3 regions of the Promicromonospora kroppenstedtii genome follow, and region 1 is predicted to be linked to each of the others. Evidence: riboswitches for the same ligand, from Rfam matches in the RefSeq annotation. Region 1 holds a riboswitch; each other region holds the start of a gene.
The links. Region 1 has a riboswitch for S-adenosylmethionine ahead of ACH47X_RS03410 (LLM class flavin-dependent oxidoreductase). Riboswitches for the same ligand answer to the same signal wherever they lie in the genome.
Positions count from the first base shown of each region.

Region 2: linked by a shared signal. The riboswitch ahead of metE (5-methyltetrahydropteroyltriglutamate--homocysteine S-methyltransferase) and the one ahead of ACH47X_RS03410 (LLM class flavin-dependent oxidoreductase) in region 1 are both predicted to bind S-adenosylmethionine.
Region 3: linked by a shared signal. The riboswitch ahead of ACH47X_RS15325 (aminotransferase class V-fold PLP-dependent enzyme) and the one ahead of ACH47X_RS03410 (LLM class flavin-dependent oxidoreductase) in region 1 are both predicted to bind S-adenosylmethionine.

Region 1 covers NZ_JBIRYI010000001.1:784,508-791,867, reverse strand. Annotated here, with positions in the region: gene ACH47X_RS03440 (glycosyl hydrolase family 18 protein) at 1-542, shown strand, start outside; gene ACH47X_RS03435 (flavin reductase family protein) at 758-1,321, shown strand; gene ACH47X_RS03430 (nitroreductase family protein) at 1,373-2,416, opposite strand; gene ACH47X_RS03425 (RDD family protein) at 2,590-3,126, opposite strand; gene ACH47X_RS03420 (PLP-dependent transferase) at 3,175-3,810, opposite strand; gene ACH47X_RS03415 (rhodanese-like domain-containing protein) at 3,904-4,257, opposite strand; gene ACH47X_RS03410 (LLM class flavin-dependent oxidoreductase) at 4,287-5,447, opposite strand; SAM riboswitch class IV at 5,820-5,931, opposite strand; gene ACH47X_RS03405 (GH92 family glycosyl hydrolase) at 6,396-7,360, opposite strand, start outside.
Region 2 covers NZ_JBIRYI010000006.1:58,151-65,510, reverse strand. Annotated here, with positions in the region: gene ACH47X_RS10955 (ABC transporter ATP-binding protein) at 1-142, opposite strand, end outside; gene ACH47X_RS10950 (M15 family metallopeptidase) at 186-1,019, opposite strand; gene ACH47X_RS10945 (RNA polymerase sigma factor) at 1,153-1,782, shown strand; gene ACH47X_RS10940 (hypothetical protein) at 1,784-2,902, shown strand; gene ACH47X_RS10935 (GNAT family N-acetyltransferase) at 3,010-3,480, shown strand; gene ACH47X_RS10930 (Cmx/CmrA family chloramphenicol efflux MFS transporter) at 3,664-4,836, shown strand; SAM riboswitch class I at 5,093-5,196, shown strand; gene metE (5-methyltetrahydropteroyltriglutamate--homocysteine S-methyltransferase) at 5,205-7,360, shown strand, end outside.
Region 3 covers NZ_JBIRYI010000009.1:21,370-28,729, forward strand. Annotated here, with positions in the region: gene ACH47X_RS15305 (glycoside hydrolase family 3 N-terminal domain-containing protein) at 1-337, shown strand, start outside; gene ACH47X_RS15310 (O-succinylhomoserine sulfhydrylase) at 397-1,665, opposite strand; gene ACH47X_RS15315 (rhodanese-like domain-containing protein) at 1,662-2,111, opposite strand; gene ACH47X_RS15320 (phosphotransferase) at 2,326-3,105, shown strand; SAM riboswitch class IV at 3,151-3,264, shown strand; gene ACH47X_RS15325 (aminotransferase class V-fold PLP-dependent enzyme) at 3,296-4,714, shown strand; gene ACH47X_RS15330 (hypothetical protein) at 4,718-5,314, opposite strand; gene ACH47X_RS15335 (amidase) at 5,460-6,953, opposite strand; gene ACH47X_RS15340 (mechanosensitive ion channel family protein) at 7,163-7,360, shown strand, end outside.

The DNA.
Region 1 (7,360 bases):
GGTTCTACCCGGTGCTCCGCGACTTCCTGCGCACCTACGGCCTGGACGGCGTGGACCTCGACATCGAGGAGACGTTCTCGCTGGCGGACACGGTGCACCTGATCGACGCACTGCGCGCCGACTTCGGCCCGGACTTCATCGTGACCCTGACCCCCGTGGCGACCGACATGGCCGGCCGGACGAGCTTCTCCGGCGGCTTCTCCTACGCCGAGCTGGAGCGTCAGGCCGGCGACCGCATCGACTGGTACAACACACAGTTCTACTGCGGCTGGGGCGACCTGCGCACCACGACGGTCTACGACCAGATCCTGGCCAACGGCTTCACGCCGGACCGCGTGGTGGCCGGAACGGTCACCAACCCCGGCAACTGCAGCGGGTACGTCGACTGGCCCACCTTCGACGCCACGGTCGGCTCCCTGGTCGCGGCGCACCCGGACTTCGGCGGCGTCTTCGGCTGGGAGTACTTCAACTCCGTGGGGTACGACGGCGGTGGCCGGGCGTCCTGGTTCTCGCACGTGCGGGACGTGGTGGGCGGTCGGTAAGACGTCGCGGCTCCTGCGGGCGGCCACGTACGAGGGAATCAGTCGCGGGCTCTGCTAGTTCTTCGTGGCGGGACCTGGCTCGCGTGCCTTCGGCGCGACCAGACAGTTGAACCCGTTGCGAGGAGCCCATCCATGACGTCACCGACCACGACCACGACCGCGCCCGGACCCACCGTCGTGGTCGTCCCGGTCGTTGCCGGAGCGGAGGTCGCGCGATGACCGCCGAGAACGTCGACCTGTCCGCCCTCGAGGAGCTCTTGGCCCAGCAGGACGAACCCCAGCTCGGCCCCGACGAGTTCAAGGCCGTCTTCCGCCACCACCCCGCCGGTGTCGCCGTCGTCGCCCTGCTGCACGAGGACCGGCCCGTCGGCTTCACCGCCACCTCGGTGATCTCGGTGTCGGCGGCGCCCCCGCTGCTGGCCTTCTCCCTGGCCTCGACGTCCTCGTCCTGGCCCGCGATCTCCGAGGCCGGCACCCTCGCGGTCAGCTTCCTCGCCGACCACCAGGACCACATCTCCGCCCGCTTCGCCACCAGCGGCATCGATCGCTTCGCCGACGGCGGGTGGTCGCCCCTGCCCACCGGCGAGCCGATCATCGACGGCGCCGTGTCCTGGTTCCGCGCGCGGATCGTGCAGCGCACGCCGGTCGGCGACAGCTACCTCGTTTCGATGCGCGCCCTGGCATCCAGCCTGACCGAGGGCAGGCGCGATCCAGCCGCCTCCCCGCTGGTCTACAAGAACCGCGCCTACCACCGCATCGGCGACGACACGGAGATCTGACCGGGGCGGGACCGCCGGGCGGCCCCGCCCCTCCTCACGGACGGCGAGAGGTCACCAGGACGGTAGCCCCAGCGCCGCCAGCGCCGAGCGCAGCCGCTCCCGCCCCCGCAGGGAACCGTGCCCGCGTAGCCGGGTCAGCACGCGACCGACCCAGCCGCCGTCGAGCCCCTCGGCGCGGTAGAACTCGGCCATGCGCCGCTCGTAGGCGGCCAGCGGCCGCAGCTGCCGCGCCGTGTCGTAGGTCTCGTGGTGCAGGACGACGGCCTGCGGCAGGCGCGGGGTCACCCGGCCGGCGCGGGCAGGGTCGGGCCGGCCGACGAGCAGGCCCACGACGGGCGCGGTGCCCCGGGGCAGCCGGAGCTCGGCCCCGAGCGCCTCGGGCCGGTCCCGGACACCATCGAGGTAGACGGTGCCCAGGCCCAGCGACTCGGCGGCGACGGCGGCGTTCTGGGCCGCGAGCGCCGCATCGACGAACGCGGTGACCGTGGTCTCCAGGTATCCGGTGGCGTGCACGGCCGTGTCGCGCCGCTCGGCGAGGGCGCGCACGCGGGCGACGTCGGCGACCCAGACCAGGAGGAGAGGAGCGTCGCGCACGCACTCCTGTCCGCCGGACAGGTCGGCGACGCGAGCCAGGCGTGCCTGGTCGGTGACGGCCACGACGCTCCAGAGCTGCAGGTCGGAGGCCGTGGGTGCGGACTGGGCGGCCGCCACCAGGGTGGGCAGCACCAAGGGTGGCAGGGGCCCGGGCAGGAACCGCCGGACCGAGCGGTGCCCGAGCTGGACGTCCAGCACGGACCGCGGGAGGTCGGACGCCGCGGCGACGGCAGCGGCGACCTGGGGCGCGACGGTGTCGGCCCGCCGGGCGGTCACGCCGTAGCGGGCGGCCACCTGGGCGCGTGCCGCCGCGAGCCGGCCGGCCTGCTCGGGTGACATCGAGTCGTGCGCCTCGTCGCGCACTGACTCGGGCGTGTGGTGGTGCGTGGGTTCGGGCTGGTGGGCCCGGGGTGCTCGGGTGATCCGGGCCGGCACGCGGGCCGGCGGTACGGGAGCGGTCTCGGTCGGGGTGGTGACCAGAAAGGCGTCGATGGCTGTCATGAGTGCTCCGTGGGGTGGACGGAAGGCCAGACACTCATGTCAGGGGCCCTTCGTCAATGCCCCAGTTCGGCGTCTCACATGCCGGTCACTCGTCGAGTGCGGCTGTCCCGCCTGCTCACAGGGTCGCGGGCGCAACCTGCCCACTATGTGGACTTTTTGTCAGATCGACCGACTCATCGGATTTTTTCCCGTCCAGCGGTATCCCGGGCTCGGACGACCGTGGCTCCCCCGGCGCGGTCGTACGGCGTGCGCCCCGCGCCCGCGAACAGGGTGACGACCCAGGCGATCGGCAGCACATAGGCCGCCGCGGTGAGGACGATCAGCCCCGGCTCGACCGTCGTCGACCCGACGAGGCCGATCGCCGCGGCGTGCCCGATCGTCCAGGGCAGCGCGACCTTGAGCGCATTCCGGAGCAGCGCCCGGGCGAATGTGAGCCGACCGCCGTCCCGGGCGCCCACCACCTGGAGTCCCAGCGCGCGCTTGCCGATCGTCGCCTGCCGCGGGCCCGACTCGAGGACGGCAAGGAAGGTCGTCAGCGGCACAGCTGTCAGCAGGGCGGAGACCACGTTGGTGGTCGCCGCGGACCACCCCGTCGTCACACCGGCGAGGTACAGCGGGATACCGATCGCGGCGAGCACCACGAGCCACGCCAGGAAGCAGAGCCAGTCGACGAGCCACGCCGCGATGCGCCGCCAGGCTTCGGAGTTCACGGCGCCGACGCTACCGCGCCCCACCTGTCAGAGATGCGGCGGCACGGCTCAGAACGCCCGCAGGTTGGCCCGCAGGCCGCCGTCGGCCCACTCGGTGCGCAGGATGCCGCGCCGCCGCAGGATCGGGACCAGCTCGTCGAGCGTGCCGTGCACGGTGACGGGGTGCAGGTCGCCCCACAGCAGCACGCCGTCGTTGCCCCACTCCCCCAGCTCCTCGATGAGGTCGGCCAGCTCGCCGGCCGTACCCACCCAGCCGGAGTGGTCGGCGATGCGGCCCAGCCGGGCGAGCCCGCCGAGCAACACGCGCAGCGGTGTGGTGGCCAGGTCGTGCTCGCCGACGAGCCGCTTGATCGACCCCTGCGAGACGTGGTCGCCGAACAGGCCCGTGGGCAGCGGCTTGTCGAGGTCGAGCGCCGTCAGGTCGGTCTCCAGGTCGCTCGACCGCTGCTCGGCGATGCGCAGCAGCGTCGCGTCGTCCGGGTTCGCCGCCTGCCCGCTGGCCAGGAACAGCGCGTCGGCGCCACCCTCCAGGGCGGCGATCCGCTGCTCGACGGCGGCCGTGGTCGGGTTGCCGGTGCGGGTGTAGGCGAACGCCTCGCCCGCGCCGAAGTGCCCGGCGGCCTGCTCCCACTCCTCGAACTCGAACCCCGCGGTGAGGTAGACGGGCGTGGCCCGCGGGACCACGCGGGCCGACGGCGCGGTGCCGGGCGCCGGTGGCACGCCCGGCGTCGTCCCGGCCTGCGCTGCGCGCGTGCACCTGCCGGCTGGCGAAGCCGGTCATGGCGCGGCGCTCGGCTCGGCCTCGGTGGCGGGCAGGCCGGCCTCCTTCCAGGCGGGGAAGCCGCCGTCGACGTGCGAGACGTCGGTGTAGCCGCGGGCGGCCAGCGCCTCGGCGACCGGGCCGGATCCGTTGATCGAGCCGCACACGATCACGACGGGCGTGTCGAGGGTGATCGCCGGGTTGTCGGACGGGCCGAACAGCGCGTCGAGGTCGTTCTGGTCGGCGAGCGTGGCGCCCGGGATCTCGCCCGCGGACGCGCGGCCCGCGGCGGAGCGGACGTCGATCAGCAGGGCGCCGCCGGCGACCTTGGCACCTGCGGCGACGGGGGTCTGCAGCTCAGGGGTGGTCATGTTGTCTCCTCGGGGTTCGTGGTGGGTGGTCAGGCGCTCAGCAGGCGGCCGGTGGGCAGCTCGCGGGCGGCCGTCGCGGCGTCGGGTAGACCGAGCGAGCCGCGCAGCGTGGTCTTCGTCCGCTCGGTGCGGAACAGGCCCGCGTGCTGGAGCGCGGGCACCAGGTGGTCGGTAATGGTGTCGAGGTCGGAGCTGAGCGAGGAGGGGCGCAGCAGGAACCCGTCGACGGCGCCGACCGTGGTCCAGTCGGCGATGAGGGTGGCCAGCTCGTCGGGTGTGTCGGCGACCACGAGCCCGTCGCCCATGGAGGCAGTGCCCTCCAGCGCCTCGACCAGCTCCAGCCGGGCACGGGCACCGGCCCGCTCGGTGGAGAGCACCACGTAGACCTCGGCGAGCACCCGCACGTCCTCGGGGTCGCGCCCGGCGGACAGCGCCGCGTCCCGCACGAGGCGGCGCAGCCGGACCGCGTGCGCGGCGTCGGTCACGGCGATCCGCGCGACGTCGGCGGTGCGGCCGGCCAGCGCCGCGCTGGCCTCGGAGCGCACGCGCACCACGACAGGCGGGGGCGTCCGCGGCAGCGGGGCGCCGCCGGCGGGACGGCCGCGGACGGCGAACCGGACGCCGTCGTGGTCCACGCGGAACCGGCCCTCGGCGTCGAGCTCCACGGCGCCCGCCCCGCCGCCGGGACGCCCGGTCCACACCCGCGTCACCGACTGGATGCCGAGCTCGACGCGGGTGGCCCAGGCGTCGTCGGACTCGGGCAGGGTGCCCTGCCGCACGGCCTGCCAGCCGGCCCGGCCGCTGCTCGCGCGGTCGATGCTGCTCAGCGCGAGGGCGGCGTGGGCCGCCTCGACATGGACCGTGTCGACGGCGGCGACCAGGCCGATCCCGGCCGTGACCCGTGCGGCGCGGGCCGCGGCGACGGCCGTGTCGAGGCGGCCGGTGACCTGGCTGCGGCCGGGGTGGAGCAGGAAGCCCTCGTCGAGGCTCACGAAGTCGAGCAGGCCGCGCTCAGCGGTCCGCACCAGGTGCAGGAACCGCTCGCCGTCGAACGGGCACGGGGCGATCGGGCCGCGTGCCCGGTGGGCACCGGGGCGGGCGCCGGCGGAGGTGAGGTCCACGCCGAGCACGACGGGACGGGACGAGAGGGCGGTGGCGGTCAGGGACGTGGGCTGCGGCGGGTACGGCACGGCGGGGCTCCGTTCGGGCTGCGGCTGCGCGACGGCACCCAGGTGGTCCCCGGGCTGCGTGCGGGTGCACGACGGCGACTGGGGTCGCCCGAGGGGCGTGGCTGCCGGAAGGCAGGAAAGAGACGTCCGGTCAGGAACGTGAGGGCCGGTTGCGGCCAGGGCTCGGCGCGAAGGCCGAGAGCAGGTCCGGGCGGCTGGCCGGTTGGGGCCGGTCAGCGCGCGGGGGTGGTGCGCGTCAGCGACAACACATGCTCGGGCGCGGGGCGGCACTCGCCGGCGCGCAAACGTTCCGGGTCGGCAGGGGCACGTGGACGGCGGGGGCAGCGCTCCGGGTCATCGTCGTTCTCCTCACCTGCTCGCCCATCGGCGAGCGACGCGTGTTGTCATCCGCCGACGGCGGTGGACCTGGTCCTCACCCGGGGCACCCACCCGCGCGGGGGGTTGCCGTCCGACCAGCCGGGGCTTCGTGTCGGAACTCATGACCTGCCGAAACTATCCACATTTTTCCGATCGGATTGATGCGGTAAATCTCGATGTCCAAGAAGATACGAATGGAACCCATAGAAGTCAACGATCTTTGCCCAGATCTCACATCCCGGGATCTGGTGGCTCGCGAAGGTGCGCTTCTACCCAGCCATCGGGCCGGTAACCTGCTGTGCTTCCCGGCCCAATGGCTGGGTAGAAGCGCACCTTGGGCCGGCACCCGCCAGTGGATGATCGGTCGCGCCGACGCGGTCGGGCCTCGTCGCCCCGGGGGCCTCGTCGCCCCGGACCAGCAGGCGACAGGCCAGTCCGACGGCGGGCGGGACCCGCGGCCGCACCCACGCCCCCGCCCCGAGAACGCGAAGTGCGCTTCTACCCAGCCATTGGGCCCGGAATCACGAGGTTTTTCGGGCCCAATGGCTGGGTAGAAGCGCACTTTCGCGCCGGCTCGCCGCGACTACGTCGTCAGCGCCCCCGCGGCGACGTGAGGAGCTCGATCTGGGAGAAGGCCCCTTCCTGGAGGAGCTCCAGGCGGACGGACGTGAGCGGCACTGGCTCGTCGAGCACGAACGGACGGAGCTGGCCCGGCCAGGGCCACTCCTCGCCGGAGCGCTCGTCGAGCACTCGGCCGTCGTCCCCGACCAGGCGCCATGCCGACGGCGGGGCCGTGCCATCCGTGCCCGAGGTCAGCGTGTAGGCACGCAGCAGCACACCCTCCGCGACGTCGGCGGCGGGCTGCCACTCCAGCGTGCCGTGGACGGCGGACGACGTCGCCAGCTCGCCGTCGGTCAGGCTCGGCAGCGCGCCCTCGGCCCCGTGCCAGGACCCAGCCGCGCGCAGCCACGGCCGAGGGCTGCCGGTCCCGGCACCGACGCCGTCGGACGAAGCCGCCGACGCTCCCTCGTCCTCGGCCCCGACGCCCTCGGACACCGCACCCCACCCCGTCGGCACGTCCGACAGTGTGAACCGCAGGGTCGCTCCCCCGACCAGGTCGCCGTTGTCGACCGACGGCCCGGCCACGGCCCGGCCGGCACCGGCACCGGCACCGGCACCGGCACCACCGACCTCCAGCCCCGCGACGTACCACCGCTCGGCGGCCCCGGGCGCCTCGATCACCAGGTCGCCGTCGGGCCGGTGCACCACCGCGCGCTCGAAGAGCGGCGACGTGACCGCCCACCGCGACGACCCGATCTCCAGCGGGTACAGCCCGAGCGCGGCCAGCACGTACCAGGCCGACATCTCGCCGTTGTCCTCGTCGCCGTGGTACCCCTGGCCGATGTCGTTGCCGGTCCAGAGCCGCGTCAGGATCTCGCGCACGACCTCCTGGGTGCGGTCCGGCCGCCCGGCGACCGACCACGTCCAGGCGATGTGGTGCGACACCTGGTTCGACTGCCCGAGCTGGCCCAGGCGCACGTCGCGCGCCTCGAACA
Region 2 (7,360 bases), on a different contig from region 1:
CCGTGCCGGCGGGCACGGCGAGATCCACACCGTCGAGCACGTGGTGGTCCCCGAAGGACTTGCGCAGCCCGACCACCGCGATCGCGGTGCCGGGAGCCGATGCGGGCGGTGTCTTCGGTGCCGCCCTGTTCGAAGTGGTCATGACCGCAGCGTGCAAGGTTGCCGCTACGGCAAGGTCAAGCCGGTCAGCGGCCATAGTCCCCGCCCGGCACGTCGAACACCTCCTCCAGCGTGCTCAGGCCGGTCTCGCTCAGGTATCCCGCCAGGTCACGACCGACCCAGCGCAGGTGCCACGCCTCCGGGGCGTACCCCGTCACGGCCTTGTTCTCCGGCGTGTACCGGACCAGGAAGCCGAAGCTCCCCGCGTGCTCGGCGACCCACCGGCCCTCGAGCGTGTCGCCGAAGCACGGCTCGAAGTCGCACGCCGGCCGGCTGCTGCCGCCCACGTCCACCGCCAGGCCCGTCTGGTGCTCGCTGTGGCCCGGCCGCGCCGACACCGCGTCGGCCTGCGCCCTGCCGAGCTGCGCCACCCAGCTCTCGTAGACCGAGGCCTGCTTCGAGTAGCCGCGGTAGGCGCTGCGGAGCGTCAGGTGCACACCGTCGGCCTCGGCGGCGGACAGGAGCGCGGTGAGATCAGGAGCGACGTCGGGGCGCACCAGGTAGCCGCGGACCGTCGTCAGGTCCGGCTCGTAGTCGACCGGGTCGACGGCCACCCGTTTGTTCACGACCACCCACGGGCTCTCCGGGTCCGCGGGCGAGTGGGCTGCCAGGTCGATGCCGGGCACGGCCTCGGCGGGGGCATCCGCGGACTCATCGGCAGGCGCACCCGCAACGGTTCCACCATCGGCAGCCACGCCGTTCGCCGCCGAACCCTCCGCTCCCGCCTCGGGTCCTGGCGAGGCCGACGTCTCGTACGTCGCGCGAGCCGCGCCCGACGCGCACCCCGCGAGGAGGAGCACGGCGGCGAGCATGACGACGGCGATACGTGGCAGGGGCCGGCGGTCCAGGAAGATGGTCACAACCCGGTCGGTGTTCGGCGGCAGGCACGGCATCCCAGCCACGCACTGTGACACGGGTCACAACCGCCGCATGACATGGCCGCTACAACGCCGGACACCCACCGTTCGTAAGCATCGATCGAGAACCCCGGTCGTGCTCGAGCGCCCTTCTTTCCCGACCACCCCTCGCTCCCCGTTCGTCCCCGACCGCTGTCCGTCCCTGACCACCATCGGCACACCGGAGACCGCCCTGGCTACCAACACCGAGCCGCACCGCGTCGTCCCGGGCACGCTCTCGCCCGAACGCACCGAGGAGCTCTTCGCGACGCACGCGCACGGTGTGTACCGGTACGCCCGTGCACGGCTCCCCGCCGCCGAGGCGGAGGATGTCGTGGCCGAGGTCTTCGCGATCGCGTGGCGCAAGGGCGAGCTGCCGGACCACCCACGCGCCTGGCTCCTGGCCGTCGCCCGCCGCGTGCTGGCCAACCAGGTACGCGCCCAGCACCGGCGCACGGCGCTGGTCGACCGGGCCGGGACCCATCCCACCGCGGCCGGCGCGGACGACGTCCGCCTGGTCGGCGAGCTCGACGAGCTCCGTCGCGCCATGGACCTGCTGCGCCCGGCCGACCGCGAGGTCATCGCACTGCTGGCGGCCGCGGAGCTGTCGACGGCAGAGGTGGCCCAGGTGCTCGGCTGCACCACCGCGGTCGCCGCCAACCGGGTGCACCGCGCCCGAGGGCGCCTGCGCGCCGCGTACGCCCGCCTGACCGAGGAAGGAGCCTGACGTGGACGACGACGAGCTGACCCGCGCCCGCCGCGCGCTGCGCGGGGCCGATCCCGAGCTGGACCTGCGGCGGGTGTACGCCCAGTCCCGCGCGCGAGCGACCGACGTCGCGACCGGCAGCGGCGGGACGGGACCGGATCCGAACGAGTTCGATCCCCGCCATCCCGAACAGGCCACCTGGCCCGGTGCCGGACCCGATGACTGGCCCGATACCTCGTCCGACATCGGGAACGTCGAGGTGCTGCTTCGCGACGCCGGTGCGCCGACAGGCCAGGTCCCGCCCGCTCTGCGCCACGGGACAACCCACCGCGGGACACCCGGCCGCAGGATGACCCCCCGCGGCCGGGCGCTCGCATGGAGCGCCGCGGCCGTGACCGCCGCAGTCCTCGCCGTGAGCCTGACCAGCGCGCTCGCACCGGGCGCCCTGCCGGGCTCGGCCCCGGGCCCTGGCACGTCCGGCGCCGTCATCCCGGAGGAGGGCCCGTCGCCGTCACCCACCGTCTGGATGACGCCTGGCGACGTCGTGGCACGCGCGGGCAAGGCGATGTCCGGCGCGAGCTGCGGCGTCAAGACCCGGTCGACCCTCGGGGACGACTCGGCACTGCGCTTCGACCCCGTCGACGGGACAGGCATCGCCGTCCCCAAGACCACGCTGGACCAACAGCCCTTGGAGGTGCTGCAGGCGGCGGCAGCGGCCGTCGTGCTCGGGCTGCCGGGGTACGACGACTCGAACGATCGGACGGGCACCTACGGCCGGACCGACCAGAGCCTTGCCCCGGACGGCGGGGACGCCCAAGAACTCGACACCCGTTCCGACACCTACGAGATCGGAACGGACGGGATCGGAACGGACGGGCTCGGAACGGACGACGTCCACGTGGAGCGAGCAGGCGGGCAGCGTGTCGCCCGGATCCAGGTCGTCCCCACGGACGCCGCCCTGCGCGGCGGCGTCATGACCCGGGTCGAGCTGCTCGTCGACACCACCACCTGGCTACCGAGCGACGTCGAGATCTGGGCGGAGGCCGACGGTGGCAAGCAGATCCGTGTGCACAGCGAGCTCAGCTGGGCGGGGTGCAACGAGCCCAGCATGTCGCCCACGTACGCCACCGACCGCCCCTGACCCAGCCCCAGCCCCAGCCCCAGCCCCAGCCCCAGCCCCAGCGCACCACCCGAGCCCGACCGTTCCACCCCAGCCCACCTCGTCACGCACCGCGATAGGCTCCCGCCGTGCTCCACCGCGCCACCTCTGCCGACCTCGACGACCTGGCCGCGTTCCTGCGCACCGCGGACCTGACGGTCGCGGCGCTCGCCGAGCCCGCCGTCCGCCTCTGGCTGGAGCGGGACCAGGACGGCGCGATCACCGCCACCACGGGGTTCGAGCTCGGCGACGACGGCGAGCACGCGCTGGTGCGCAGCGTCGCCGTCCGCCCCGACCTGCGTGGCACCGGGTCCGGCCTACGCCTGGCCAGTTTCGCGTTGGACCGGGCCGCCGACGCCGGGGCGCGCGAGGCCTGGCTGTTCTCCCGCCGCTCGGGCGGCTTCTGGCAGAAGCTCGGCTTCGGGCCCACGACCACGCAGGCGCTCGCCGCCGCCCTGCCCGACGCGCACCAGGTTGCGCTGTTCCGCTCGACGGGCCAGCTCGACCGCGAGGCCGCCTGGCGCCGTCCGCTGCCCGCGCGTGCTAGCTTCACCGCATGAGGTCTCCAGAAGCATCCAGGTTCGGGCTGCCGGTACTCCGGTAGCCCGAGATGCCCCTGTAGAGACCACCGAGGCCGCGCCTCGCGCCCCGCTCCCTGATCGGACGGGGCATTCTCCGCGCATCCGAAGGGCCCGTAGTGCCGTCACGGCCTACCCGTTCCCTCTCCCCCTTCGGAGTCGTTCATGCCTGTCCTGCTCTACGTGCTCGCGGTCGCGGTCTTCGCGCAAGGCACCTCGGAATTCGTCCTCGCCGGGCTCGTGCCCGGTATCTCCGCCGACCTCGGCGTCTCGCTCGCCGAGGCCGGCTACCTGACCTCGGGTTTCGCGGTCGGGATGGTGGTGGGCGCACCCCTCACGGCCGCCGTCGGACGCCGCCTGGCCCCACGCTGGACCCTCTCCGCGTGCCTGGCCGTGTTCGTCCTGGCCCATGTCTCGGGTGCGCTGACCGACAGCTTCGGCGTGCTGCTCGGCACCCGGTTCGTGGCCGCCCTGGCCAACGCCGGCTTCCTCGCGGTCGCCCTGTCGACCGCCACCCGGGTCGTCCCGGCCGGACGGCGCGCCCGAGCCCTGTCCGTGCTCCTCGGTGGCACGACGCTCGCCCTGATCGCCGGCGTCCCCGCGGGCGCGCTGCTCGGCGAGCTCTGGGGGTGGCGCTCCGCGCTCTGGGCCATCGCGGGGCTCTCGGCCGCGGCGCTGGTCGCCGTCGGCCGGCTGACGCCGCCGCGGACCAGCACCGACCACCCCGGGTCCGCGCGCCCCCGGCTCGACCTCCGGGCCGAGCTCCGCACCCTCCGGTCCCCGGACCTGCTGCGGCACCTCGGCCTGGGGGCGCTGGTCAACGGCGCGACGTTCTGCGCCTTCACCTACCTGGCCGTCACCGTCACGGACGGGGCGGGCCTCGTCCCGTCGCTCGTACCGCTGGTGCTGGCGCTGTTCGGGCTCGGCGCGTTCGCAGGAGTCTCGGTGGCGGGCCGCCTCGCCGATACCCGCGGCCGGCTCCTGCTCGACGTCGCCGGGCCCGCACTGCTCGCGGGGTGGATCGCCTGGGCGGCACTGGCCGACAGCCCCGCCGCCGTGTGGGTGCTGGCCCCGGTGCAGGGTGCGCTGTCCTTCGCGGTGGGCAGCACGCTGATCGCCCGCAGCATGGCGGCAGCCCAGGGCGCACCCACCATGGGCGGCGCGTTCTCGACCGTGGCCCTCAACCTCGGCGCCCTGCTCGGCCCCGTGCTCGGCGGCGCCTCGCTCGGCACGGCCGGGACGGCAGGCCCGCTGATCGTCAGCACCGCGCTGGTCGCCGTCGCCGTCGGGCTCCGGCTCGTCACGGCCCGACGCCGGTCAGGCGCACCGGCCCGCTGACCGACCAGCATCGAACGACCAGCGCCCACCGACCAGCACTGACCAACCAGCACTGACCGCCTGTCGCCGAACAGCTACCTCCGACCGACCATGTACCTGCTGCCACACCACGCACGGACCTGGCAGCAGGTGCATGGTCACCTGCGCGCATGCACCGCTTGGCACACTTTTTATCGCGTGTCCCACCCGGTCCCGAGGCCGTCCCGAGGCGTGGACGGTTTACCGACCACATCCCGGGCATGCCTACGATCAGATCTCATCATCCAGAGCGGTCGAGAGTCCTGGCTCAACGACACCGCAGCAACCTACCTCCGAGGCGCCAATCTCGGGGCAAGGTGCTAACGCCAGGTCCGATGGAGCTGATACGCATGGCAGTCACGAACCCGCACCTTCCCACCGCCACGATCCTGGGCTACCCGCGCATCGGCCGGAGGCGCGAGCTCAAGCGCGCGGTCGAGGCCTTCTGGGCCGGGCGCACCACCGCCGACGAGCTGGAGGCGACCGCCCGCGACCTGCGGCTCGCCACCGCGCGCCGGCTCGTCGACCTGGGCCTGGAAGCCGGGACCGCCGCCGTCCCCGGCTCGTTCTCCTACTACGACCAGGTGCTCGACGCCGTCGCGCTGCTGGGCGCGGTGCCCGAGCGGTTCGCCGGGCTCACCACGGACGAGGGCAGCCTGCCGCTCGCGGCCTACTTCACGGTCGCCCGCGGGGAGGGCGACCGCGCGCCGCTCGAGATGACCAAGTGGTTCGACACGAACTACCACTACCTGGTGCCGGAGATCGGCCCGGACACCCCGATCGGCTTCGTCGACGACCGCGCCGTGCGCGAGTTCACCGAGCTGGCGCACCCGGCCGACGGCGGCCAGGCGGTCGTCACCCGGCCCGTGCTGGTCGGCCCGGTCACGTTCCTGCTGCTCAGCAAGGCGGCGGACGACGCCCCCGAGGGTTTCCGCCCGCTGGACCGGCTCGACGACGTCGTCACCGCGTACGCGGAGCTGCTGCGCACGCTGGCCGCCGCGGGCGCGCCGTGGGTGCAGCTCGACGAGCCCGCCCTGGTCACCGACCTGCTGGACGTCCCCTTCGACGAGGTGGCCGACGCCGTCCGCCGGGCCTACGCGCGCCTGGCGACCGACCTCTCCCCCGCCGGCACCGGCCCGGACGACGCCGCCGAGCGCCCCGCGATCCTGGTCACGGCGCCCTACGGTGACCTGCGCAGCGACGCCGGCGACGGCCTCGCGCTGCTGGCCGGCACCGACGTCGAGGCGATCGCGATCGACGTGGTCCGCGGCGCCGTGCCCGCCGGCCCCGTGCCCGGCCTGGAGAACAAGACCGTGGTCGCGGGCGTGATCGACGGCCACAACATCTGGCGCGCCGACCTCGACGCCCGCCTCACCGTCCTGGAGGGGCTCGCCGCCTCCGGCACGGGCCTCGGTGCCGGCACGGTCGCCGTCGGCACCTCGACCTCGCTGCTGCACGTGCCGCACGACGTCGCCGACGAGCCCCGCCTGGAGCAGGGCCTGAAGTCGTGGCTCGCGTTCGCCGACCAGAAGGTCGCCGAGGTCGCCACGCTGGCCACGGGCCTGAGCCAGGGCCGCGCGGCCGTTGCCGACCGGCTCGCCGAGTCGACCGCGGCGGTGCGCTCCCGCGCCGAGGCGCCCGGCGTCGTCGTCCCGCGGGTGCGGGAGCGGACCGCCGCCCTGACCGCGGCCGACACGCGGCGCGCGCCGTACGCGGAGCGCGCCGCCGCGCAGCAGGCGCGGCTGAACCTGCCGGCCCTGCCGACCACGACCATCGGTTCGTTCCCGCAGACGTCGGAGATCCGCAGCACGCGCGCCGCGTGGGTGCGGGGCGAGCTGTCCGACGCCGACTACACGGCGGCGATGCGCGCGGAGATCGCGAGCACGGTCGCGCTGCAGGAGGAGCTGGGCCTGGACGTGCTGGTGCACGGCGAGCCCGAGCGCAACGACATGGTGCAGTACTTCGCGGAGCAGCTCGACGGCTTCGCGACGACCGTCAACGGCTGGGTGCAGTCGTACGGCTCGCGCTGTGTGCGGCCGCCGATCCTGTGGGGCGACGTCTCCCGGCCCGCGCCCCTGACGGTCGAGTGGACGGCGTACGCGGCATCGCTGACGTCACGGCCGGTCAAGGGCATGCTCACGGGCCCGGTCACGATCCTGGCCTGGTCGTTCGTCCGCGACGACCTGCCGCTGGGCGACACGGCCGACCAGGTCGCCCTCGCGCTGCGCGACGAGGTGACGGACCTGGAGGCCGCGGGCATCGGCGTCGTGCAGGTGGACGAGCCCGCGCTGCGCGAGCTGCTGCCGCTGCGCACGGCCGCGCACCCCGGCTACCTGGAGTGGTCGGTGCGTTCGTTCCGGCTCTCGACCGCCGGTGCCGACACCGCCACGCAGGTGCACACGCACCTGTGCTACTCGGAGTTCGGCCAGGTCATCGGCGCGATCGACGGCCTCGACGCGGACGTGACGTCCGTGGAGGCGGCGCGGTCCCGCATGGAGATCGTCCC
Region 3 (7,360 bases), on a different contig from region 1:
GCCGGGCACGGAGGGTGCCGGCGTCGCGGACGTGCTGTTCGGTGACCGCAAGTTCACGGGCAGGCTGCCGGTCTCCTGGCCGCGGTCGGCCGACGACCCGGTGGTCAACGTGGGCGACCGGGACTACGACCCGCTCTTCCCGTTCGGCTGGGGCCTGACGACCGGCGGCAGGGGTCACCACGGCGACCTGCGGGCCACGCTGCAGGACGCCGCGCTCGACCCGGCGGACGGCGTGTCACCGGCGGCGTCGCGCGCGATCGCGACGTCGGACGTCGCCGTCCTGGAGGGCCGGACGAGCCATGCCCGAGAGATCCTCGCGGCGGCACTGCCGAAATAGGAGCCGCACCGAGGCAGGACTGGGGCGAGACAGAACCAGAGTTCTGTCTCGCCCTGGTTCTATCCCGTCGGCGCGGCGAGGGCCTGTTCGACGTCCTCGATGATGTCCCGCACGTCCTCCAGGCCCACCGAGAGCCGAACCGTGGTCTCCGCGATGCCGACGGCGGCCCGGCCGGTCGCGCCGAGCTTGCGGTGCGTGGTCGTGGCGGGGTGGGTGATCAGGGACTTCGCGTCGCCCAGGTTGTTCGAGATGTCGACCAGCCGCAGCGCGTCGAGGAACCGGAACGTGCGCTGCTTCGCGGCCTCGGCGTCGGACCCCTCGGGGACCGCCAGGTCGAACGTCACCACGGTGCCGCCGCCGCTCATCTGGGAGCGCGCCAGCTCGGCCTGCGGGTGCGAGTCGAGGAACGGGTACCGCACCGTACCCACCGCCGGCAGTTCCTCCAGCGCGTGTGCGACGGCGAGGGCGCTGGCCCCCTGCGCCGCGACCCGTACCGGCAGGGTCTCCAGGCCCTTGAGCAGGGTCCAGGCGTTGAACGGCGCCAGCGACGGCCCGGTGTTGCGGATGAACGTCTGCACGGGACCGGTGATGTAGTCGGTCGAGCCGAGGATCGCGCCGCCCAGCACGCGCCCCTGCCCGTCGATGTGCTTGGTCGCGGAGTACACGACCACGTCGGCGCCCAGCTCCAGCGGCTGCTGCAGCAGCGGGGTGGCGAACACGTTGTCGAGCACCACGACGGCCCCGGCGGCGTGCGCCAGGTCCACGACGGCGCGCACGTCCACGATGTCCTGCATCGGGTTCGAGGGCGTCTCGAAGAACACCACGTCCGCGGGCGTGGACAGGGCCTCCTGCCACTGCGACAGCTCGTGCCCGTCGACGTAGTCGGTGCGCACACCCCACTTCTTGAAGATCTCCTCGAAGATCACCACGCTGGACCCGAACAGGGCCCGGGCGGCCACGATCCGCGATCCCGACTCCACGAGCGCGGCCAGCGCCGTGAACACGGCGGACATGCCGCTCGCGGTCGCGTAGCAGGCCTCGGCGCCCTCGAGCTGGCGCAGCCGCTCCTCGAAGGTGTGCACGGTCGGGTTGCCGTAGCGCGAGTAGACGAACCGGTCGACGTCGCCCTTGAAGGCGGCCTCGGCCTCGGCCGCGTTGTCGTAGACGTAGCCCTGCGTGAGGAACAGCGCCTCGCTGGTCTCCTGGAACTCGCTGCGCCGGTGCCCGCCGCGCACGGCGAGCGTCGCGGGGCGCACCCCGGCCGGCAGCGGCTTGCGGCCGGAGCCGCCAGGGTTCGCGTCCGCCGGGAACGCACCGGTGACGGTCACGCGGGACCCGCCGTCCAGGGCAGCCCGACGACCTTCCAGCCCCGCTGGTCACGGACGCCGTCGGCCCCGGGCGCACCCTCGAAGCCGTCCAGCACGTTGTACGCCGGCGCGATGCCCGATGCCGTGGCGAGCCGCGCCGCCGCGATCGAGCGCTGGCCGGAGCGGCACAGGAAGACGATCGGCCCGTCGGTCACGCCGGCCGCCCGGAGCTCCTCCAGGAACCGCGGGTTCGGCACACCCCCGGCCTGCACCCACTCGCTGAACACGGGCTGCTTCTCGAGCGTCGCCGTGTCGGGGATGCCGATCGTGCGCCACTCGCCCTGGGTGCGGACGTCCACGAGGACGGCGGACGGGTCGCCGGCCAGCAGCTCCCAGGCCTGCTCGGGCGTGATGTCGCCGGCGTAGCCCTCGGCGGGCCGGACGTCGATGCGCGCGGGGTCGCTCATGATGCTCCTCCATCGGTCGTGGCGGTAGCACCCTCGGCCGTCCTCCGCTGCTGCGGGGAACGCTGGGTTGCTGCGGCGTCGTCGTGCCACGTCACTCGGCCGCTCGGGATGGTCGCCGCCAACCCTACGACATGTGTCCGGTGGGTGGAACAGTGTCTCGACAGATAACCCGACCAATCTGGTGGGGAAGCCGATTCTCAGTACGGTGACGACCATGCCCGGGAACGAGGAACCGCTGACCGGTGGGAACATGTCCGAGGTCGTGCGCGTGGGGGACACCGTGCGGCGTTCCGCCGGGCCGTGGACGCCCACGGTCCACGCGTACCTGCGCCAGGTCCGGGACCGCGGCGTCACGGAGGTGCCGGAGCCGTTCGGGCTCGACGAGCGGGGGCGCGAGATCGTCTCGTTCCTCCCGGGCGACGTCCCGGGCTGGCCGGCCCCGGAGTGGCTCTGGTCCGAGGCGAACCTGCGCGACGCCGGGCGCCTCCTGCGCCGGCTCCACGACGCGTCCGTCGGCATCGACCCGCCGGGCGCCGTCTGGCGGCTACCCGCTCGCGAGCCGGCCGAGGTGATCTGCCACAACGACGCAGCGCCGTACAACATGGTGTTCCGCGCGGGCCGGCTCGCCGGCCTCATCGACGTGGACACGGCCTCACCTGGACCCCGCCTGTGGGACCTGGCCTACACCGCGTACCGCCTGGCCCCGTTCGCGGCGGACGCGTTCGCCGGGGTGTCCTACGAGGTCGGCCACCTGGATCCGCCGGTCCGGTTGGACGTGCTGGTCGATGCGTACGGAGCCGGGTGGTCACGCGTGGAGGTGCTCGGGGCGATGGCCGAGCGCCTGACGGACCTCGCCGCGTTCAGCGAGGCCAGGGCCGACGACGGCGGGCCGGCCGAGCTGCGCGAGCACGCCGCGATGTACCGCACGGACGCGGCCCGCGTCGCCGATCTCGCGGCCCGATCGGCTCGCCCAGCAGGTGGGACCAGCATCTGAGACATGCGTTGACAGGGCTTTTGCCCGCGGCACAGGATGGCCGCAGGTCATGAGCGCCAGCGTCAAGCCCCGGCTCGCTGGCCGGCAACCCTCCCTCCGCGGTGGGGTGCCCCGGGTGACGACCAGGCCGCGCGCACCCGCGCGCGGCAAGCGCGGGGGAACCTCCCCCAGGACTGTGCTGGAGGACGCCATGTCTGCTCCCACCATCAGCCGTGCCACCGCGGTGACCGGCCTCGCCCCGCTGCGGCCCGTGGTCGGCGGCGGCACGCTCGTTCCGCTCGTTGACGGCACCCAGGTCTCGTACGCGAACCTCGACGTCGCCGCGTCGGCCCCGGCGTTGCAGGCCGTCGCCGACCGCGTCACCCAGGTGCTGCCGCTGTACGCCAGCGTGCACCGCGGCGCCGGCTACCTCTCGCAGGTGAGCACGGCGCTGTACGAGACCGCCCGCCGCACCATCGGCGCGTTCGTCGGCGCCCGCGAGGACGACCTGACGATCGTCACGCGGAACACCACCGACTCCCTGAACCTCCTGGCAGGCTGCGTCCCCGCGCAGCCCGACGGCGAGCCCGGCCGCGTGCTGGTGCTCGACGTGGAGCACCACGCGAACCTGCTGCCCTGGCAGCGCACCACCGGCGCGACCGTGCTGACCGGCGGTGCCACCGTGGCCGCGACCGTCGCCCAGATCCGGGAGGAGCTGGCTGACGCCGCCGCGGACCGCCCGTTCGCTCTCCTGGCCCTGACCGGCGCCTCGAACGTGACGGGGGAGTCGCTCCCGATCGCCGAGATCGTCGCCGTCGCCCACGAGTTCGGCGCACGGGTGGTGCTCGACGGCGCCCAGCTCGTGCCGCACCGCCGCATCTCGCTGGAGTCGACCGGCGTCGACTACCTCGCCTTCTCCGGGCACAAGACCTACGCCCCGTTCGGCGCGGGCGTGCTGGTGGGCCGTCGCGACTGGCTCGACGCGGGCACGCCGTACCTCGCGGGCGGCGGCGCCGTCCGCCGCGTGCGGGTGGGCGGCACGGAGTGGCACGAGGGTCCCGCGCGCCACGAGGCCGGCTCGCCCAACGTGATCGGTGCGGTCGCCCTCGCGGCGGCGTGCGAGGAGCTCGCCGCGCTGGACCCTGCCGAGGTCGTCGCGCACGAGAACGCCCTCCGGCAGCGGCTCGTGTCCGGCCTGGAGGCCATCGACCGTGTCGAGGTCGTGCGGGTCTGGGCCGACGCCGTCGACCCCGTGGGCGTCGTGACCTTCACCGTGACCGGGTACGACCCGGGCCTCGTCGCCGCGTACCTGTCCGCGGAGCACGGCATCGGCGTGCGGGACGGGCGCTTCTGCGCGCACCCGCTGCTCGGCCGCCTCGGATTCGACGCCGGCGCGGTGCGTGCCTCGGTCGGTGTCGGCACCGCCGGCGAGGAGATCGAGCGGCTGATCGCCGCCGTCGGCAGCCTGGTGGCCGACGGCCCGCAGGCGGGATACGACGTCGTCGACGGGCTGTGGGTCGTGACCGACGACCCGCGTCCCGTGCCCGAGGGCTCGGGCCTGGCGGGCCTGCTGGCGACGGCCGCGCTCGGCTTCGACGAGGCGTTCGGCTGCCTCCCGGACGAGGACTGACAACTACAGCGCCAGCGCCACGCAGATGCCGCCCATCGTGAGGTCGAGGCCGATGCACCACAGCGCGAGCGAGCGGTTGACCACCACGTCGCGCCGGTAGTGCACCACGTCCCACCCCGCGTGCGCGGCGAGGGCGAGGCCCGCGAGGGCCAGTCCGACGCGTGGCTCCAGGAACAGGGCGACGGCGGCAACGCCGAAGAAGCCGGCCATCGCGGCGGCCTGCGGCCAGGTCGCGCTGCGGCCCCGGGCCAGCCCGATGCCGGTGAGCACGAGGCCCACGAGCACGAACGCGATCCAGCGTGGCGTGTCCAGCAGCTCGGACGTGACCGGGATCGCGGATGCCAGCAGCGCGACCAGCCACGCCGTCCAGCGCACTCCGGTCACCGCGGCGGCCAGGTAGCAGAGCGCCGCGACGCCGACGGCGGTGGTCGGGTCCTCGGCCACGGCGTCCTGCCAGGTGCCGCCGGCGATCGCCGTCCCGCTCACCAGCAGGCCGAAGCCGGTCAGCGCGCCGAGCACGACCCAGCCGGTGTTGGTGGGCCAGGTCCCGGTCCAGCGGCTGCGCCGTGCCGGGGCGGCCGCCTCGAAGGCCTCGGTCATGGTCCCGGTCTCCTCGTGTCCTCGTGCGCGGATACCCACTAGGGGTACCCAACCACGGGTCCTGGCGATGCGGAACCTCCTTCGGCCACGGCCGAACCCCGGGTCAGACGCACAGGCCCCTGCGGTGACCTGTGCCTCTGACAGGTCAGAGCGGGAAGGCCCGCGGGCCCGGGAGGGCCGACTCCAGTTGGGCTGCCAGCGCCAGCAGCGTGAGCTCGCCGCCCGGCCGGCCGATGATCTGCACCCCCATCGGCAGCCCGGCGGGCGCGTCGGCCGTGGGCTCGGTCCAGTGGGTCGGCACGGTGATCGCGGGCAGCCCGGCCACGTTCAGCATCGACGTCCACGGCGTGTACTGGCACTGCTGCTCGAAGTTCCGCTCGGGGTCCTCCGCGTCGTACCAGCCGATCGGTCGCGGCGTCAGCGCGAGGGCCGGGGTCATGACGGCGTCGTACGCGCTGACCTGCGCGACGAGCGAGCGCTCGAACCCGGTGAGGGTGCGCACCGCCTCGGCGAGCTGTCGCGCGGGGACGGTGCGGCCCGTGCGGATGAGCCACTGCGTCAGCGGCTCCAGCTTGTCCAGGGTCGCCGGGTCGTCGATCGGCACCGCCGACGCCCCGCCCATCCACAGGGTCCGGAACGCCGGCCCGTACTCGGGGGCCTCGGCCAGCGCGGTCTCGTCGATCTCGTGCCCGGCCCCGGCCAGGGCACGGACCCCGGCGTCCAGCGCGGCGCGCGCCTCGGGTGACACGACGATGTCGTAGAACCCGTCCCAGGCCGACGACGTGGTCACGCCGATCCGCGCGACACCCGCGCCCGCCGCGCCGGCGTCCGCCGGCAGCCCGGCCCGCTGCGCGGCCGCGAGGTAAGCCCCGGCGGCGTACGACGGCGCCCGCAGCGTGTACGGGTGCGCGACGTCGCCCCCGGCGCGCCTCGGCAGCATCGCCTCCAGCAGCAGGGCGGTGTCCGCCACGGTGCGAGCGATCGGGCCGTTCACCACGAGCCCGCCCAGCGAGTCGACGCCGCTGCCCGCCGGCAGCAGGCCCCGCGTGGGCTTGAGCCCCACGACGCCGCAGGCCGCCGCCGGGATGCGGATCGACCCGCCGCCGTCGGACCCGGGGGCGAACGGCAGCAGGCCCGCCGCCACCGCCGCGGCCGCGCCGCCGCTGGAGCCCCCGGCCCCGCGGGTCAGGTCCCACGGGGTGCGCGCGGGCGGTGCGCCCACCGGCTCGGTGTAGGCCGGGAAGCCCAGCTCGGGCGCGGTGGTCTTGCCCAGGCTGACGATGCCCGCGCCGTCGAGCACCCGGACGATCTCGTCGCTCTCCTCGGCCGGCGGCAGACCCGCGAAGGCGCGCGACCCGAAGCCGGTGGGCACGCCCGCCCGGTTCCACAGGTCCTTGTCCCCGGTCGGCAGGCCCCACAGACCGCCCGGCGTCGGGCCCGATCCGGCCGCTCGGGCCTCTTCGAGCTCCGCCGCGCGTTTGCGCGCCCGTTCGGGGGTGACGGTGACGAAGGCGCCGACCCGGGGGTTCAGCCGGTCGACCCGGTTCAGGAAGTGCTCGGTCACCTCGGTGGGAGTGAGCTCTCCGGCGGCAAGGAGGTCGCGGAGCTCGACGGCGGTCCGCTCGTGCAGGGCATCCATGTCGCCAGGCTAGGCGCTCGCCACTCCAGCCCCGATGGAATGTCGCTTATGTCTCACCCGCTCTACAGGGGAATCAGGCAAATTCATGAACATGTCGGCCGGCGGGCGACGACCTGACCTGCGGTGATGTTCAAAGTTGCGTTCGAATTGCGTTCGGTTGCACTAAATCCCACCGCGCAGAATGCGCTTCTGCGGCATATGTTCTTGGAGTGCTGGCACCTTTGCGCCGCGCCGACGATGCGCGCCCTTGGTGCCCGAAAAGATCTCGAAGGGGGAGAGCAATGACATTCTTCAATACGGCACTCGTCGTGCCGAACCAGGTCGACTGGCTGGCGCCGCTCACCAATGCGCTCAGCTCGATCGCGAGCTTCATCCCGAAGCTCCTCGTGTTCCTTGTCGTATTCCTC